DNA from 2 places in the Exiguobacterium sp. s89 genome. Region 1 is predicted to be linked to the other one. Evidence: a T-box and tRNA genes for the amino acid it is inferred to sense, from the RefSeq annotation. Region 1 holds a T-box; the other holds one or more tRNA genes.
What was found. A T-box is a leader RNA that pairs with one kind of tRNA and senses whether it is charged. The one in region 1 lies ahead of ileS (isoleucine--tRNA ligase), so its partner is inferred to be a tRNA-Ile.

Region 1 (8,837 bases):
CCGGAAGAAGATCTTTTGCTTCTCGCTCATACCAAACGTTTGAACCGTGTTCACGGAACAAGTTTGCGATGTGATCGATCGTCTCGTTCGTGATGATTTCCGTTCCATCTTCCGCATAGAAGATCGGGATCGGAACACCCCACGCACGCTGACGGCTGATGACCCAGTCTCCACGGTCACGAACCATGTTGTAAAGACGAGTCATTCCCCATTCCGGGACCCAGTTCACTTCTTCGACTTCACGGAGCATATCCTCTCGGAAATCTTTAATTGAAGCGAACCATTGCGGTGTCGCACGGAAGATGACCGGTTTCTTTGTACGCCAGTCATGTGGATACGAGTGTTTGATGAACTTTAAATTGAGCAAATATCCATTCTCCTCAAGTTTCATCCCGATTTGCTTATTTGCATCCTCGTAGAATAGCCCTTCGTATCCAGGTGCTTCATCCGTCATATATCCACGGTCATCTACCGGACAAAGGACATCTAATCCGTACGCTTGTCCGACGCGGTAGTCGTCTTCCCCGTGCCCAGGAGCTGTGTGAACGAGTCCTGTCGCATCCGCTGTGACGTGATCGCCAAGGACGACGAGTGACGTGCGTTCATACAACGGGTGTTGTGCCGTCATGTACTCGAAGTCACGTCCATTCCAAGAACCGCTCACTGTGTAATCTGACCATCCGAGCGCTGTCGTCACTTCTTCGACAAGCGTCTCAGCGACAATATAACCTTTTCCTTCATGTTCGATGCGCGTATACGTCAACTCATCACTCACCGCGATACCAAGGTTCGCCGGGATTGTCCAAGGTGTCGTCGTCCAGATGACAAAGTGATCGTTTGACGTCAACGTATCTTTCCCATCTACGACACGGAATGCCACGTAGATTGCTGGTGACTTTTTATCATAGTATTCAATTTCTGCCTCAGCTAGTGCCGATTCAGAAGATGGTGACCAATAGACAGGTTTTTTCCCTTTATAGATATAACCTTTTTCAGCCATCGTTCCGAACAAGCGAATCTGTGCAGCCTCATACTCAGGAAGGAGGGTGATGTATGGATTTTCAAAGTCTGCGAGAAGACCGAGACGTTTGAATTGTTCACGTTGCGAATTCACTTGCTCCATTGCATACTCCGCACACTTCTCTCGGAATTCAGCGACCGTCATCTCTTTACGGTTGACGCCTGCTTTTTGAAGGGCATTCTCGATTGGAAGTCCGTGTGTATCCCAACCTGGAATCATTGGAGACTGATATCCGTTCATCCCTTTGAAACGAACGATGATATCTTTTAATACTTTATTCATCGCGTGTCCCATGTGGATGTCGCCATTCGCGTATGGAGGTCCATCATGCAAGATGTATTGTGGTTTCCCAGCATTTTTTTCTTGCACCTTGTTATAAAGGTCCATGTCTTCCCATTCCGTTTGCATCGCTGGTTCGCGTTTTGGTAAATTCCCACGCATCGCGAATTCAGTGTTTGGCATTAATAGCGTATCTTTGTAGTTCATCGAAACTCCTCCATCAACATTTTTTAGAAAACAAAAAAAACCAACCCATCCCTGATAGGGACGAGTTGGTTGACTCGCGGTACCACCCTACTAGTCTCACCTCAAATGAGACCGCTCTCGGTAACCGATAACGAGGTCAGGCGGACACGCTTACTCAAGTTCAGCGTGACAACTCATAGGGGATACCGATTCGAGTCTTTCTCTTAGGCTCTCACCGCCCCTAAGTCGCTTCGTAGGTATGACTCGATCGACGCGTCCTACTCAACGTGTTGATCATTTATCCATGTTGTTCTTCATTCTGTGTGACTTCGTCGTCATTATACGCAAGTTCAGTTCTATCGTCAAGAACCGTCTGTACAGGCGGCTCGCCGACAATCGTTTCCCACTCCGTACTATTGAGGAGCTCCATTTGGGCATCTACGAGGACACGGAAACGTGTACGGTATAACTCAACCTTTTTGAGCATTTGAACGACTTCTCGTTCAGCAAGTTTCTCTTTTCGGGCTGCTTCTTCTTCACGGGCGTACGCCTCACGCTCTGCTTGTTTCAAAATGAGGCTCGCTTCTTTTTGAGCGTTGTTCTTCACTTCTTCCGCAGCTTCCTGTGCAACGATAATCGACTTGTTCAACGTATCTTCCATCGAGGAAAAGTAGTCAATGCGAGCTTGCATATCGTTGACAAGTTCTTCATACCGTCGATTCTCACGAATCAATAGTTCAAACTCTTTAATGATTTGATCTAAAAATTCATTGACCTCATCGATGTCGTACCCACGAAAACGGGAAGAGAATTCTTTATTATGAATATCAATCGGTGTCAACGCCATTCGACTTTCCTCCTAAAATTCAACGTATGGTGCCATACTGTATTTTAATTTTTTCACGTTTGGTCGAACCTAGAATTTCCATCAATTTGATGCGACCGTGTCCACGAACGGATAGAAGGTCGTCTGGTTCGAGAATGAAGCTCGCATCTTCAATGACTTTATGATTTACTTTGCAGTCGCCATGTTTGACGAGTGCTTGTGCTTTTTGACGGGACATGTTTAAAACCTCGCTCACAACCGTATCAAATCGTAAAGAAGAAACGATACCAAATCCTTCGACCCATTCAATTGTCGGAACGACAAGAATCTCGTCTTGCTCAACGGAGGAAATGCGAACTTTCGCTTTTCCGACACGATCCAAATTCATTTCGATGAATCCGACTGATTCACGCGTCGTCGCAAATTGTACAATCTCATCTTGAAGGACGACATCTCCAAACTTTTGACGTTTCAGCCCTGCATTGAGTAAGGTTCCCGTCACTTGTCGATGCGTCAAATCCACAAACTTTGTTGGGTATTCGATACGTCGGATTTCAATTTCAAAATCATGAGGATTCAGTTCATAGTAATCCGGAGCCAAAATAAGTCGACACCTTTCTGCGCCTTCGAATCCGCCATCACTATGCATCACAAGTTGATTACCGACAATCTGTTTGACGATTTGTTGTTCACGCGGGTCCAAAAAGTCCGTCAATTTCAACACATAACTACTCTCGACTTGTTGCACCCAGTCGAGCACTTGTTCGACGAACGCCCGTTCACTTGGTCTGTAGTGGTCATAGACGCTCATACATCACCCGAAAATCGCAGCAATTCCGGCTTGTGCCATACGAAGCACGAATAAAGCGACGATTGGAGAGATATCAAGCATGCCACCAATTGGTGGGATGATTCGACGAAACGGTGCCAAGAACGGTTCACACAAAGCCGATAAAATTTGACCAAACTTTGATTCACGTGCGTTCGGGAACCATGATAATAAGATATAGCCGATGAGAATCCAACTATAGATGCCAAGTAGATCACTCAACGTGTTGCCTAAGGCAGGAATTACATTTTCCATTCAGTTACCACCCTTTACTGTGAAGTTCATCCTCCGAGATCAAGTTTGAGATTGAGCCAGTCAATTCGACGTTGTTCGGAGTACACAGAATCGTGTTATGTCCAATCGAAGTCATCGACCCTTCCAATGCATAGACAACACCTGAAAGGAAGTTGACGACTTGACGCGATTGTTCTTTTGACATGCGTTGAAGATTGACGATGACAGCACGGTTTTCTTTTAGTTGATCACTAATGTCCTGTGCTTCAGCGAACACACGCGGTTCAGCCAATACGACTTTTGAACGTTCTTTCTTTTTCGTATTTAACGCGACGAGGTTATTCGCTGATTTTGGACGATCCTCTTGTTTCATGACCGATGTTTCAGTCGTTGAAGGAGTTGCTGTATTTGCGACGGCATACTCTTCTTCCTCATATGTGCTGTTCGGATCTTCCTCGAGTCCAAAGAAATCTTTCATTTTGTTTTTGATTGACATAACGGATTCCTCCTTAAGATATATTATTGCACAAGTACGGTACCAATACGAACAAACGATGCGCCTTCTTCAATTGCGATTGGATAATCGTTTGACATCCCCATCGACAGTTCCGTGCAAGGAGCGTGATCGTATCCTTTTGCCGTCACTTCATCACGTACATGGCGTAAACGACGGAACGTCTCACGAAGGATTGTCTCTTCTTCCGTGAACGGCGCCATTGTCATCAACCCAATGACTCGAATATGAGGATACTGTTTACAATTCTCGATGAATGGCATGACTTCCTCTATTTCAAGCCCATGTTTTGAATCTTCTCCTGACGTGTTCACTTGAACGAAACAATCAATTGTTCTGTTTGCTCGTTTATCAATCTCTGATGCGAGTGACAACCGATCTAGAGAATGAATGGCTGCGACGTGATCGATGATTTGTCTCACCTTGCGCGTCTGTAACGTACCGATAAAATGAAATCTCGCATCTTTCGGCAAGTTTTCGACTTTTTCGAGCAATGACTCCGGACGATTTTCTCCAAAATCACGAATCCCTTCTTCATAGAGGGCATTCGTCACATCCACGCCAACCGACTTCGTGACGGCGATTAACGTTGGTTCCACTCCTTGAACGTGCGCTGACATAATCGATTGAACTTGTTTTACATTATCTGAAATACTCACAATTTACGCTCCTTGACGATGACTGCTGCAAATCGGCGCTTAACCTCTCCATCACGATACGAGAAAAACGGGGCGTCTGCACCAGTCGTTAAATTCGATTGGATGACGGTTGTGTCATGCTCTTTTGCCAATACTTCATTAACAGTCTGAAGTGATAAATGGGCATGATTGCCTGACTCATCTCGTACCGCTTGGTTATAGGCAATCGGCGAAACGGATTGAACCGCATCTAGTACACGACGGTCGACCTCATAGTCGTATCCTGAAATCGACGGACCGACAAGCATTTCCACTTCTTTAGCATCAATCCCCTTGTCTTCGAATGCGCGAATCATAGACTCGACGATATTACCGACAGTTCCCTTCCACCCGGCATGGGCGATCCCAATGACTCCATAGTCTTTTGCACAGAAGAAGAGCGGCACACAATCTGCAAAGACAAGTGCTAACGGCAACGATTCTTCCGTAGTTAAGAGACCATCTGTTTGCGGAATCGCTTCATCGTATCGAAATGCACCCTTCCCACGATCCGAGGCATTCACATATCGAACGCTCGTTTCATGTACTTGATCGGTCCATACCGAGCCTTCTAAAGAAAGGTTAGCTTGTTGAAAGAAAAACTGACGATTTAGAACGACCTGGTCAATGTCATCGTCGACGTGAAGTCCGACATTCCCTGCATTGTGTCCATCCGTTCGCGTTGTCACATAGGCGTGATAGCGATTCGTCTTTGTTTCCCATGTATGTAACAGTTGCATCGGTCTCTCCTTTTAGAAAAAGGGATGCCGAGAACCGGCATCCCTATCTTGTTTAGTTACGACGTTGTCTCACGAACGCAGGGATGTTAATCGTCTCATCTGGGACGTCTCCTCCATACACTGGGCGATGGAAGTTCCCTTCATCTTGTTGAGCCGTTTCATTTGCTTTTGGTTGAGGTTCCTTGTTCTCAACTTCAGGCTGCTTTTTCGGTTGCTGAGGGAACGGATTCGTCCCTTGCGCTTCCTCAGCGAATTCAGTTGCAATCACCGTGACGATGATTTCATCGTTCAAGTTTTCGTTGATAACCGAACCAAAAATCAAATTCACTTCTTCATCGGCTGCACTTTGAACGATTTGAGCCGCTTCTGTCACTTCATACAAGCTGAGGCTAAGTCCACCCGTAATGTTCATCAAGACACCTTTTGCCCCTTCAATCGAAGATTCAAGAAGTGGAGACGAAATCGCTTTCTTTGCTGCTTCAATAGCTCGGTTTTCACCTGTAGCGACACCGACACCCATAAGAGCAGATCCTTTTTCCGTCATAATCGTTTTCACGTCAGCGAAGTCGAGGTTGATGAGACCTGGAATCGCAATCAAATCTGTAATCCCTTGCACACCTTGACGAAGTACGTTATCCGCTTCACGGAACGCTTCAATCATCGGCGTGTTACGTTCAACGATTTCAAGAAGCTTATCGTTTGGAATCACGATGAGTGTATCTACTTTTTCTTTAAATGCCTGTATCCCGTGCTGGGCGTGTTGCATCCGTTTCCGTCCTTCGAACATGAACGGCTTTGTGACAACACCAACTGTTAGCGCGCCAATTTCTTTCGAAATCTCAGCGATAACTGGAGCAGCACCCGTTCCGGTTCCGCCCCCCATACCCGCCGTGACGAAGACCATATCCGCTCCGTCAAGCGCTTCGAGTAACTGTTCACGACTTTCTTCTGCCGCTTTTTTTCCGATGTCAGGGTTCGCACCTGCACCGAGACCACGTGTCAATTTAGCACCAAGTTGAAGTTTCACATCAGCTTTCGACATGTTCAAGGCTTGTGCATCCGTATTGACAGCGATGAATTCGACTCCTTGCACCCCATGCTCAATCATCCGGTTAACAGCGTTCGACCCGCCACCACCGACTCCAATTACTTTAATTTTTGCTACGGCGTCAATCGCCTCATCAAAGTACATCATTTCAGGTATCCCCCTACATATTTTCCAAGTTGTATTACAACGTCAGCTTAAACGCCAAATAATTTTTCCATAAAACGACTAAAACCTTTTTTCGACTCTTGATCGGTCTCGTATTCGTTCTCTCCAACATGAGTATCGGTCGCTTCCTGCTTATTATTAAGCGATTCATAGCGAACTTCCGGTTTTTCAAGTTGAGATTTTGAAACGTGATGATCACTCATTAAGACATATTTCAATACTCCGACTGCCGTCGCATATTTTGGGTGTCTCACCCCAATCGACGAAGGTTGATATAATCTCGTCTTTTGGCCCAAAATACGCGTTGCCAATTCTTGAATACCAGGTAGAGCAGCTGCTCCACCACAAAGTAAATATCCACCATTCAGCGTCGGAACACCTACTTTTTGAACCTTATTCAACATAAGGGTAAACATTTCCTCTATTCTCGCTTCTAAAACATAGCTAATTTCTGATTGTGGTTCAAACGCCACTTCCCCATTGATATTCGTGTAGGAGAAACCTTCTGTCTCATCAGCCATTTCTTCGAGTGCGAGACCGTACTCTTCTTTCGCCACTTTGGCATCTTGATACTTACAATTTAATTTATAGACTAAATCTCTCGTCATATGATCGCCACCGACTGGAAGGATATACGAATAGACGAGGTCTCCACGATAAAATACTGAGACCGTTGTCTTTTCATGTCCGACATCGACAAGTCCAATCCCTAAATCGATTTCGTCAACAGAGGCCGCACTCATGCCGAGCGCGAGGTTCCCCAAAATAAATCCTTCGAGACGTAGTCCGGCGCGTTCAATCGAACGACGAATACTATGTAAAATTGTCTTCGATCCGGTAACCATTTTCCCATGCATCTCTAGTCGATAACCAAGCATGCCACGAGGGTCCACGACACCCGTTTGTTGATCGACCGTGAATGAAGATGGAATCACATCAATGACACTCATTTCATCTGGTAGTCGCATCACTTGAGCTGAATTAATGACTTCCATCACGTCTTCATCTGTAATTTCCTGATCTTCTCGCTTCACGGATGCGATCCCATGACATGGGGCAATTTGGATATGTTCTCCTTCAATGGCAACGTATACAGATTGAATTTGATCGCCTAACGATGTTTCAGCATGTTCAACGGCTTGTTTGATCGCTTGGACTGTTTTATCGATGTCTACGACAGCGCCACGTTTTACACCCGCAGACGGTGCACACCCTTCCGCCAAAATATTAAGCGTTCCGCCGAGCAATTCACCGACGACGAGCTTAATCTCTGACGTTCCAATATCTAATGCGGCCACATAACCATTCGCTTCCAAAAGGGAAACACCTCCGCTCTATAATTTTCCTATACAAATTACATGACAAATATGACAGATATCCAATAAAGTTGTTGGTTTCGACAAGATATCTCACGTCTAAGTTTACAACAAATAAGATAGTGAGAAAAGGTAGAATCCTACAATTTAAGCGGTTTCGCGTTATCAATTCGTTTACAAACGACAAAAAAACAGTCCTTATCTGTCTAAGGACTGTAATATAACTGATTATTCATTCGTTTTCTTGTATGGAACAAAATAAAAACCACCATCCATGACGACTGTTCCACGCTCGCCTTTAGGGATGTTTTCATATATTTCTCCATACTTTGATACGGTTTCGCTTAACTTCAAAGGCGGTGTGAGCAACGTATTTCCGTCATTCATAAAAATCTCGTAGCGCGTCGGTTCTCCTTTTTGTTTTGACAAGATGATTTCCGACATACGGGCACGCGTCGCATCATCCACTTGTTCAAGTTCACTCGCAATTTTTTCAAGCTCTTGCTCCGAATTAAATTCCCTAAGCAATGGACCATCTTTTAATTTCCTCGGGTCGGTGATGGTACCTGTCGGATGGAGTGAACCATCGGCTAAGACGACGACGTCGCCTTTGTCCGCTCTCGCATATGCAATCATCTTCTCTTCCGTTACGTTGACGTATACCAAATTATACCAAGAGCGATCAATTTCTACCCGCTTGACACCAGGCAACTTTTCCATTTGCGCACTCATCTTTTTTGGGGACAAACCGATGAACTTTGTCGATGTGTCGAGTTCCATATCTTGAAACACATAAGACTCTTCTAACCAATAGAGTCCGGATACAGTCACTTCTTTCACGTTCGACATCGAGGTTTGCATATAGACCACAAGTAAGATAAGGATCCCAAACAGTGAGAGCACAGAGAACATCCGACGATTCGCTTTTTTTCGTCGTTGTTTCTTCATGTACGGAATACGGTCTTCTAAACTGCGTACCGTTTGTTGACTTGGTTCCATCGG
Region 2 (8,837 bases), 620 kb from region 1:
TATCGCTCCCTACCTCTTCATACTAGAAAGCATGGCGAGAAGGCGAGAGTAGCTCTCACCTTCTGCCATCTGTCAATATCATTCACCAGCAATCTCATCAATCATTTTCATATTCTCATCGTAACGTTCTTGCTCCATTTTCACGTAACCAACTTCTTCAGATAGATCAGCAGCGTTTTCGTTCATGAAGCGTGCGAAATCAGCCACTTGCTCTTTATCTTTCAATGATGCGTTGTTGACGTACGTGAAGATTTCACGTGAGAGCGGGTATGACAAATCGTTGATTGTATCGTGTGTCGGTTCTACACCTTCAACTTTCAATGCACGGAGTGTATCTTGGTTTTCAAGGTAGTAAGCGAATCCGAAGAATCCGATTGCACCTTCCGTGCCTGCGACACCCGTTACGAGTACGTTGTCATCTTCCGACAATTGTGCGTCTTGGCGAATATCGACTTCATCAAGAACTTTTTCGTCGAAGAAATCATACGTACCTGAATCCTTACCTGGTGCGAAGAATGAAATCTCTTCATCTGGCCAGTCAGAGCGAACATCTTTCCACGTTTTCACGCTTGTGTCTGTCCACATTTTTTTCAATTCTTCAATCGTGATATCTTGTGCCCAATCGTTTGCCGGGTTTACAACGAGTGATAGACCATCAAGCGCGACTGAAAGTTGTGTGAATTCCACACCATTTTTCTCAGCTTCAGCTGCTTCTTCATCTTTGATTTCACGTGATGCGTTTGAGAAGTCTGTCTCTCCCGTCACGAAACGTTTGAAGCCCCCACCTGTACCAGAGACACCGACCGTCACTTCAACTTCCGGTTGTTCGGCTGAATATTCTTCTGCGACTGCTTCCATGATTGGGAATACAGTTGACGATCCGTCCATGACGACTTTTCCTGAGAGCGCATCGCCTTCAGCAGCTCCACCTTCTTCATTATTCCCACAGGCAGCACCTACGAGTGCGACCGAAGTGATTGAAGCGAGTACAGCTGATTTTTTCATCCAAGACATTTGTGACGTCCTCCTTGAGTTTGCTTTGATTTTTGTTGTGGATCTGTTGTTATGTCCTACAATTAATATCCTAATGAACTTCTATTAACGAGAAATAAACGGAACGTAAAAGAATTGTAAAGACAAAAAAAGAAGTCACCGAAGTGACCCCTTTCATTGAAGCATTGCATTCACATCTTCTAAATCAAAGTAAGCTTTCATGATGTCATGAGCGACACGCGTGTTGATTCCCTCTGCCTCAAGTCCAGGCATGATGATGGCCCAAGCAATTTCTGGGTCATCAAACGGTGCCCAACCAACATGGTTGGAGTTCAGCGTCTTAATCGGCTCCCCGCTGGCGTTTCGTTTCGCCTGACCGTCTTCACCTTCAGCGATGGCCTGGGCTGTACCTGTTTTACCTGCAGCCGTCATACCTGTCTGCTGCAAGATACGAGATGAACCTGATGAAGATTCAACACCTTGACGAAATCCTTCGCGAACTCGCTGAATGTACTCATCTTGAATATCGACTTTATTTAACGCATTTGGTTGGAACGTGCTGACGACTTGCTTGTTATTTTCATCAAGCGAACCAGGCTCAATGATTTCTTTAAGCAAGTGCGGTTGTACACGATAACCACCATTTGCTAGAGCGGACGTATACTGTGCCAATTGAATCGGCGTGTAGGAAATATACTGCCCGATCGACATATCCATAAGAAGTGTGACACGGTCCGGGATGCTACGAAATCCGGTAGATTCAAACGGTAAGTCAATTCCAGTCTCGACTCCGAGGCCAAACTGTTTATAATAATGTTCCATCGTTTCAAATGCTTGTGTGACATTTTCTCCGACGATTTGACCTGTCGAGTAATAGTCAGCCAAACGTAATGCAATTTGGAACATATAGATGTTCGATGACATTGCGAGTGCATCTAAGTCGTTGATGTTCCCCATGTTCCGATATGAGGCTTTGACGGACGATCCGATTCGAATCGGAGCATCATAAATATATTCACCTGGTTTGACGACACCTTCTTCAAATCCATAGGCGACCGTCGCCCCTTTAATAGTTGACCCAATTTGGCTGGCACGCAGCACCGTTCCGGTCGAAACGTCCTTAAATTCGTTCGTCTCTAAATCAAGTTCCTGTCCTGACAATGCAAGAAGCTCTCCCGTTTGAGGATTCATGACAACAGCAAAAGCCCGATCAAAGTGAGGACTTCCAGAACGTCCTGCTCGAATAGCCTTCTTCAAAATCTCGTCGATTTCTTTTTGGAATTCGATGTCCGTTGATAACACGATATCTTTCCCTGGGTTTCCGCTGACTCGTGTCGGTTCCCCGACTGGTTCCCCTTTGTAAGTCGTGAACACATCGTATGCTGGCGTTCCACGAAGGACGTCTTCATATTGTTGTTCCAAATAAGATGTTCCGACCCGATCATTCAACCCATAACCTTTTGCTTGGTAGGAAGCACGTTGCTCAGCCGGTATTTGACGGTAACTTCCTAAAAAGCTCTTGAACGTCTCATCGAACGGATAGTCACGTTGATAATATGGCTCAACGCTAACACCTGGCAATCGTTCTAGGTTTTCTTCGATGACCGCCATCTCTTTCGGACTTGCTCCGATTTTGATGACCTGTGGGTCTAATGCATAGCCGCTTTCCATATTGTGCTTGATGGCGATGATTTCTTCTGTCGCATCATCAAACGTGATCTCTTCTTCTGTGATCGAGTCAAGCAAAAGGCGATCCACGTCTTGGTTAGACAATGCCGCCCGTTCCTCTTCCGATAACGCCTCCAACAAGGATTGAGTGCGCTCTTGCGCTAACTCCGGATTCGTTGCAATCCAGTAGTCTTTGCGGTCACGCTCGGTCATTTTACGATCTTCTTTCGGAATATCGACAATCTCTGCCAATTTTTTTGCAACATCTAACCGTTCATCCGTTTTCGTCACTTGCGAGCGGCGATACATGACCGAGTAATTCGAAATCGTATCCGCAAGCACTTGACCGTTACGGTCGTAAATCTTTCCTCGCGGTACCTCATACTTGATTTTACTCGACTCCGTTTTCTGTACTTCTCGAGCAATCAATTCCCCGTTCACGATTTGAACGACCCCTAACCGAAAAATAAGAGTCGCAAATAGAATGAAGACGATAAAAAATAGTAAATTCAAGCGTAACGGTAAGTGGTTTCGCCGTTTCTTCAGCACTTTCACACGATTTTTAGCCAAGTCCGTTAACTCCTTCCACAATCGATTCCTTCTATATTATAGAGAACAGCATAACCTGTCATTTTATCCGATTTTCACTATATCATAATTTGTTTACAAAATAATGAAAAGCACAAAAAAACCCGGGACTCATGTAAGAGTCCCAGGTAAGAACAACTTATTTTGCGTCAGCGTACAATTTCGCGACATAATCCCAGTCGATGACATGGAAGAATGCATTGATGTAGTCAGGACGACGGTTTTGATAGTTCAAGTAGTAAGCGTGTTCCCAAACGTCAAGGCCAAGAATTGGCGAGACGCCTTCCATGATCGGTGAGTCTTGGTTAGGTGTAGACGTCACTTCAAGTTTCCCGTTTTTCACGACGAGCCATGCCCAGCCTGAACCGAAGCGAGTTGTTGCAGCTTTTGTGAACTCATCTTTGAATGCGTCAAAGCTACCGAACGACTCGTCGATTGCAGAAGCCAGGTCTCCAGACGGCGTACCATTCTCATTTTTCTTCAAGAGCTTCCAGAAGAATGAATGGTTCCAATGACCGCCACCGTTGTTACGGACAGCAGTTTGAATGTCAGCAGGAAGTGAATCGATTTTTTGGAGTAAGTCTTCGAGTGAAGAGTACTCTACATCTTTCCCTTCGAGTGCATTGTTTACGTTTGTGACGTAAGTGTTGTGATGTTTTGTGTGGTGGATTTCCATCGTGCGAGCATCAATGTGTGGTTCGAGTGCATCATATGCGTAATTAAGTTTTGGTAATTCAAATTTAGCCATTACTAAAATCCCCCTTAAAAGTGTTTTGAACAACGTTCGTCTTAAATGTAACAGATATGTGACGGTCTACTCAATTCTAATGCTTCACTCGACATCTTCTTCAGGTAACGCCCAGACAGAAATAGACCCCGCCGCCACTTTAAATACCCCAAATCCTTCATCATCAATCTCAATTTTGTCCTCTAAGGTATTCGTCAAATCGACCCATGTTTCTCCAGAGCGCTCTTCACCAACGAACATTCTCTTTTCAGCCTCATCGGAATTTGAAATGAGAACGGCGCATCCTGAACGTTCAATCTCTTCTGCCCCATGGCGAACCCATCCAATGACATTCGACTCATCGAAGTAATCGTCCTGATCGCCGTAAGCTTTTTCACGACGAGCATATAGGAGCGTGTTAATAGCAAGTTTCATGCCATCAGTCGGGTGTGGTCCGTCAATACCGTAGTAATCTCCATAGAAGACACAAGGATATCCATCTTTACGAAGCAAGACGAGACCATAAGCGATTTGTTTAAACCATTCTTCTACCCACGATTCAAGCGCCTCCTCAGGCTGGGAATCGTGATTATCCACGAATGTCACCGCATGAAGGGGGTGTGACTGAACGAGTGTGTCATCAAAAATCGTTCGCATATCAAATGAAGCCCCTTCTTGCGATGCGCGATGCAAATTGTAATGAAGGGGAACATCGAACAAGTCGACGTGATAATCGATGTTATCAAGGAATGCTCGACACGCATCGAGGTCTGATTTCCAAAACTCCCCGACTAAATAGAATTCATCCCCCTTCTCTTCTCGCATCGTTTGGCTGAACTCTTTCACAAAATCATAGTTGATATGCTTAATTGCGTCCAAACGGAATCCGTCACATTTTGTTTCCTCGATGAACCATTTACCCCAGTTCAACACTTCCTCACGCACATCTGGGTGGTGATAATCGATATTTGCGAACATGAGATAATCATAAACACCGAATTCGTCATCAACGTTATCATTCCACCGCTTATTCTCTCCAACGATGAAGTAAATACCAGAACGGTCAGTCGCCGCATCATAATCAGTTCCGTTAAAATGAGTGTAGTCCCATTTGAAATTCGAATATTTCCCGTCTCGGGCTTCATAATCAAACTTCGTCCAACCTTCAATTTCAAACGGCTCATCTGACAATACTTTTGTTCGGTCGTTCGGATCGACTTCTAATACTTCAAAGTTCTCGGTTGCATCCGCGCCTGCTTTATGGTTCATGACCACATCCATATAAATTTGCATACCTAACTCTTGTTGACAATACGCTGTTGCTTCGAGTAGTTCTTGTTTCGTTCCATATTTCGTGGCGATTGACCCTTTTTGATTAAATTCTCCTAAATCGTATAAGTCATAAACACCATAACCAGTGTCCTCACCACTTTGTCCCTTCGTAACAGGTGGTAACCAAAGGGCCGTGATTCCAGCTTTATTTAAGTCTTCTGCTCTCTCTTTTAATCGCTTCCAATGTTTTTGGTCTGCCTCAACATGCCATTCAAAAAACTGCATCATGGTGTGATTTCGTTCCATTTTGTTCGCCTCATTTCATATTTTTCAAAAAACAAAATGCTAACGAGTATTTACCCACGATTTTTAGATTGAAAACAAAAAAACAACTTTCACAAAATGAAAGTTGTCGGAAAATGGACCCTGTAGGACTTGAACCTACGACCGGACGGTTATGAGCCGTCTGCTCTAACCAGCTGAGCTAAGGGTCCTTATAAATAGCGGCGGAGGGAGTCGAACCCACGACCTCACGGGTATGAACCGTACGCTCTAGCCAGCTGAGCTACACCGCCATGTTGTTATACAGTAATAATATACTGAATATATTTTAGAGTGTCAAGGGAAATTCCTTACCGAACAGAAAAAAGCACTCCAAAAATTCATTTGGAGTGCCCAGTTCTTATACGGTTACTTCGTTTGCATCTTCTAGTGTGATTTCTGTGATATTCATCGCATGGTCACCGATTCGCTCAAGGTTTGAGAGCATATCAACGAAGAACATACCTGCTTGTCCATCACAAGTCCCTTTGTTCAAGCGGACGACGTGGTTTTTACGGAATTGACGCTCGAGCATATCAAGCTTCGCTTCCATTTCAATGACTTTACGTGCCTCGACCATATCACTGCTCGCCAACGTTTGAAGTGATTTCTCTAACGTTTCACGTGTAAGGTCATACATTTCAGTCAATTCTTTTTGAGCATCAGCCGACAGTGTGACTTTCGTAGCTGTCTTATAATCGATTAACTCAATGATGTTTTCAACATGATCACCAATGCGTTCGATGTCGTTGATTGCATGCATGAGTGTCTTGTGCTCTTGTGATTCTTGTTCTGTCAAATCAACTGCGGCCAATTTCACGAGATAATCAGTAATTTTGGCATTTAACGAATTTAACGCTTCTTCGATATGAGCTGACTTTTCAGAGTGTTTTTTGTCGCCTGTAGTCAAATAGTTACGCGCTTCATCAAGACCAAGTTTTGCGAAATCTCCCATGCGGATGACTTCATATTTTGCTTGTTCTACGGCAATCGATGGTGACTGTTGAATGAAGATTGGATCTAAGTGTTGCGCTTTCGTGTCAACGATTGAATCTTCGCCAGGCACCATTTTCGTCACAAGCCAAGCAATCGAACCAATGAACCAGAACTGAATGAATGTATTGGCAAAGTTGAACGTACCGTGTGCGAATGCAATTTGCATCTTGTCTTCAATTGCTAAGAAGTCTGTAATCCAATAGATATAATTTGTAAAAGGAATTAACAAAATCATGAAGATTGTCGTACCAATCAAGTTGAAGATGACGTGCGCTGCTGCTGCACGTCGTGCGGCAACTGACGCACCGATTGATGCGAGAATCGCTGTGATTGTTGTTCCGATGTTATCACCGAACAATACTGGAAGTGCAGCGTCTAAGTCGATTGACCCTCCAGCATATAGCTCTTGTAAGATACCAATTGTTGCGGAAGATGATTGTACAATGAAAGTAAATACTGTACCGACGATGACTCCGAGGAACGGATTGTCACTCATAGATTGTGTCAAGTCGATGAAATACTCACTTGAACGAAGTGGACGCATCCCGTCTCCCATCAACTCAAGACCGTAGAAAAGTGCCCCAAGACCAAAGATGACTTGTCCAAGGTGTTGAAAACGTTCTTTCTTAAAGAAGAAGAGCAGGACTGCACCGATTGCAATCATCGGAAGCGAATATTCACCGACATCGAATCCGATAATGAATGCCGTGACCGTTGTACCGATGTTTGCACCCATGATGACTCCAATTGCTTGACGAAGCGTCATGAAGCCAGCACTGACCAGCCCGACCGTAATAACGGTAGTACCTGAAGAAGATTGAATCAATACTGTAACGATAATCCCGGCGAGTACACCGAGGAAAGGATTCGTTGTATACTTATCAAGGATGTCTCGCAGGCGATTCCCTGCAGACTTTTGGAGTCCGTCTCCCATCGATTTGATCCCGAAGAGGAAGATCCCTAGACCTCCAAAAAACATGAATAACATTTCTTGCAAATTGTATTCCACGATTTTTGTACTCCTTTTAATTAAGAATTGGTTGGATTTGCTTGGTTTTTAATGCCCTACTCATTATGCCTTCATCGGCAACTTCATGTAAACACGTTTTATGTAAAAGTTTTATTAAAACGCTGTACCAAAATTGTCTATTTATGAGTCTTTGTAATATAACAGATTGGAGTTTTTATATGTTATCCACGATTTTCACGTTTCTCCGCTCAAGTCTAGTCCCTTCAAAACAAGTGTTACGACTTCGTCTTGCGCCACTACATGCTTATATGGGCGCAGCTTTTATTCTGACGCTTGTCATCACTACGTTAGATTTTTTAGTAATTCGTCCTGACTTTTTTATTCCGATGTGGCTATTTTTACACGGCTTCGCAATCTTCTTTTTCTATTTGATTTGGGTATCCATCACTGCTTTATTCGTCCAATTGTTTACGAAAATCTATTCAAAAAATATGTTACCCTATCGTCAATCTTGGCCATATGCCGTGTCGACGACTCTTGTGCCGACTGTTCTGTTAGTCACGTTGTATCATATCAATTCAAATTTCATAGTTATTGGTTTGATTATTGGATTAGGGTATGTTATCTATCCTCTGACGAAAGTGCCACAAAAAAAACAACGTCGGGCGTCCTCTTGAACGCTCGACGTTGTTTATGTCGGTGACAATTCCTCAGGTGTTTGATTCAGCGCCTCACTTTGGTCTCTTAAGTTCGTGCCAGCATCTTGTAGTGAGCGTTGAACATTCGACCAACGATCTACCCCTTCATTTAAATCACTCAATTTCCGCTCAAGCAATGAACTGATTTCTCGTAACTTCTCATTCGATTCCATCAATTGAACGAGCCGCTCCCCTGTACTAGAGGTATGAACAGTAATTTCCTGAAACTCGTCTAGCTGAACTTTAATCTCGTAATCAATCGTCTCGATACCAGTCTCGACACGATCGACCGCATCTTTTAGAAGGTGAATCTCCCCAATGAAGTCATTGACTTCAGATAGCAAGTCTGTTCGTTCTATGTTCAGCGCTTCAATGGCACTGACCGCTAGAAGCGTTGCCTCATTTGTCATTTTGGCCAAGTTGCCCACTTCATTCGCAACGACAGCAAATCCTTTGCCGTGTTCTCCAGCTCGTGCCGCCTCGATTGATGCGTTTAATGACAGCATTTTTGTCGCTGTCGAGACGGAGAGGATACTCTTTAGCGCTTCATCTGCCTTTGAAGAGTTCACTTCACTTTCCATAAGCTTTTGCTGAATAGACTCAA

Region 2: it has a tRNA-Ile gene. The T-box ahead of ileS (isoleucine--tRNA ligase) is inferred to sense a tRNA for this amino acid. The anticodon was not compared.

What each region holds. Positions count from the first base shown of each region.
Region 1 covers NZ_JACSKS010000001.1:746,598-755,434, forward strand. Annotated here, with positions in the region: gene ileS (isoleucine--tRNA ligase) at 1-1,507, opposite strand, end outside; T-box leader at 1,561-1,781, opposite strand; gene KNO96_RS03830 (DivIVA domain-containing protein) at 1,785-2,333, opposite strand; gene KNO96_RS03835 (YlmH family RNA-binding protein) at 2,353-3,123, opposite strand; gene KNO96_RS03840 (YggT family protein) at 3,127-3,396, opposite strand; gene KNO96_RS03845 (cell division protein SepF) at 3,401-3,871, opposite strand; gene KNO96_RS03850 (YggS family pyridoxal phosphate-dependent enzyme) at 3,895-4,548, opposite strand; gene KNO96_RS03855 (purine nucleoside phosphorylase YfiH/LACC1 family protein) at 4,545-5,306, opposite strand; gene ftsZ (cell division protein FtsZ) at 5,359-6,501, opposite strand; gene ftsA (cell division protein FtsA) at 6,549-7,835, opposite strand; gene KNO96_RS03870 (cell division protein FtsQ/DivIB) at 8,064-8,834, opposite strand.
Region 2 covers NZ_JACSKS010000001.1:129,308-138,144, reverse strand. Annotated here, with positions in the region: gene KNO96_RS00650 (PstS family phosphate ABC transporter substrate-binding protein) at 79-1,014, opposite strand; gene KNO96_RS00645 (peptidoglycan D,D-transpeptidase FtsI family protein) at 1,168-3,231, opposite strand; gene KNO96_RS00640 (superoxide dismutase) at 3,389-3,997, opposite strand; gene KNO96_RS00635 (alpha-amylase) at 4,082-5,554, opposite strand; tRNA gene KNO96_RS00630 (tRNA-Ile) at 5,669-5,742, opposite strand; tRNA gene KNO96_RS00625 (tRNA-Met) at 5,750-5,823, opposite strand; gene KNO96_RS00620 (Na/Pi cotransporter family protein) at 5,931-7,574, opposite strand; gene KNO96_RS00615 (hypothetical protein) at 7,754-8,212, shown strand; gene KNO96_RS00610 (methyl-accepting chemotaxis protein) at 8,227-8,837, opposite strand, start outside.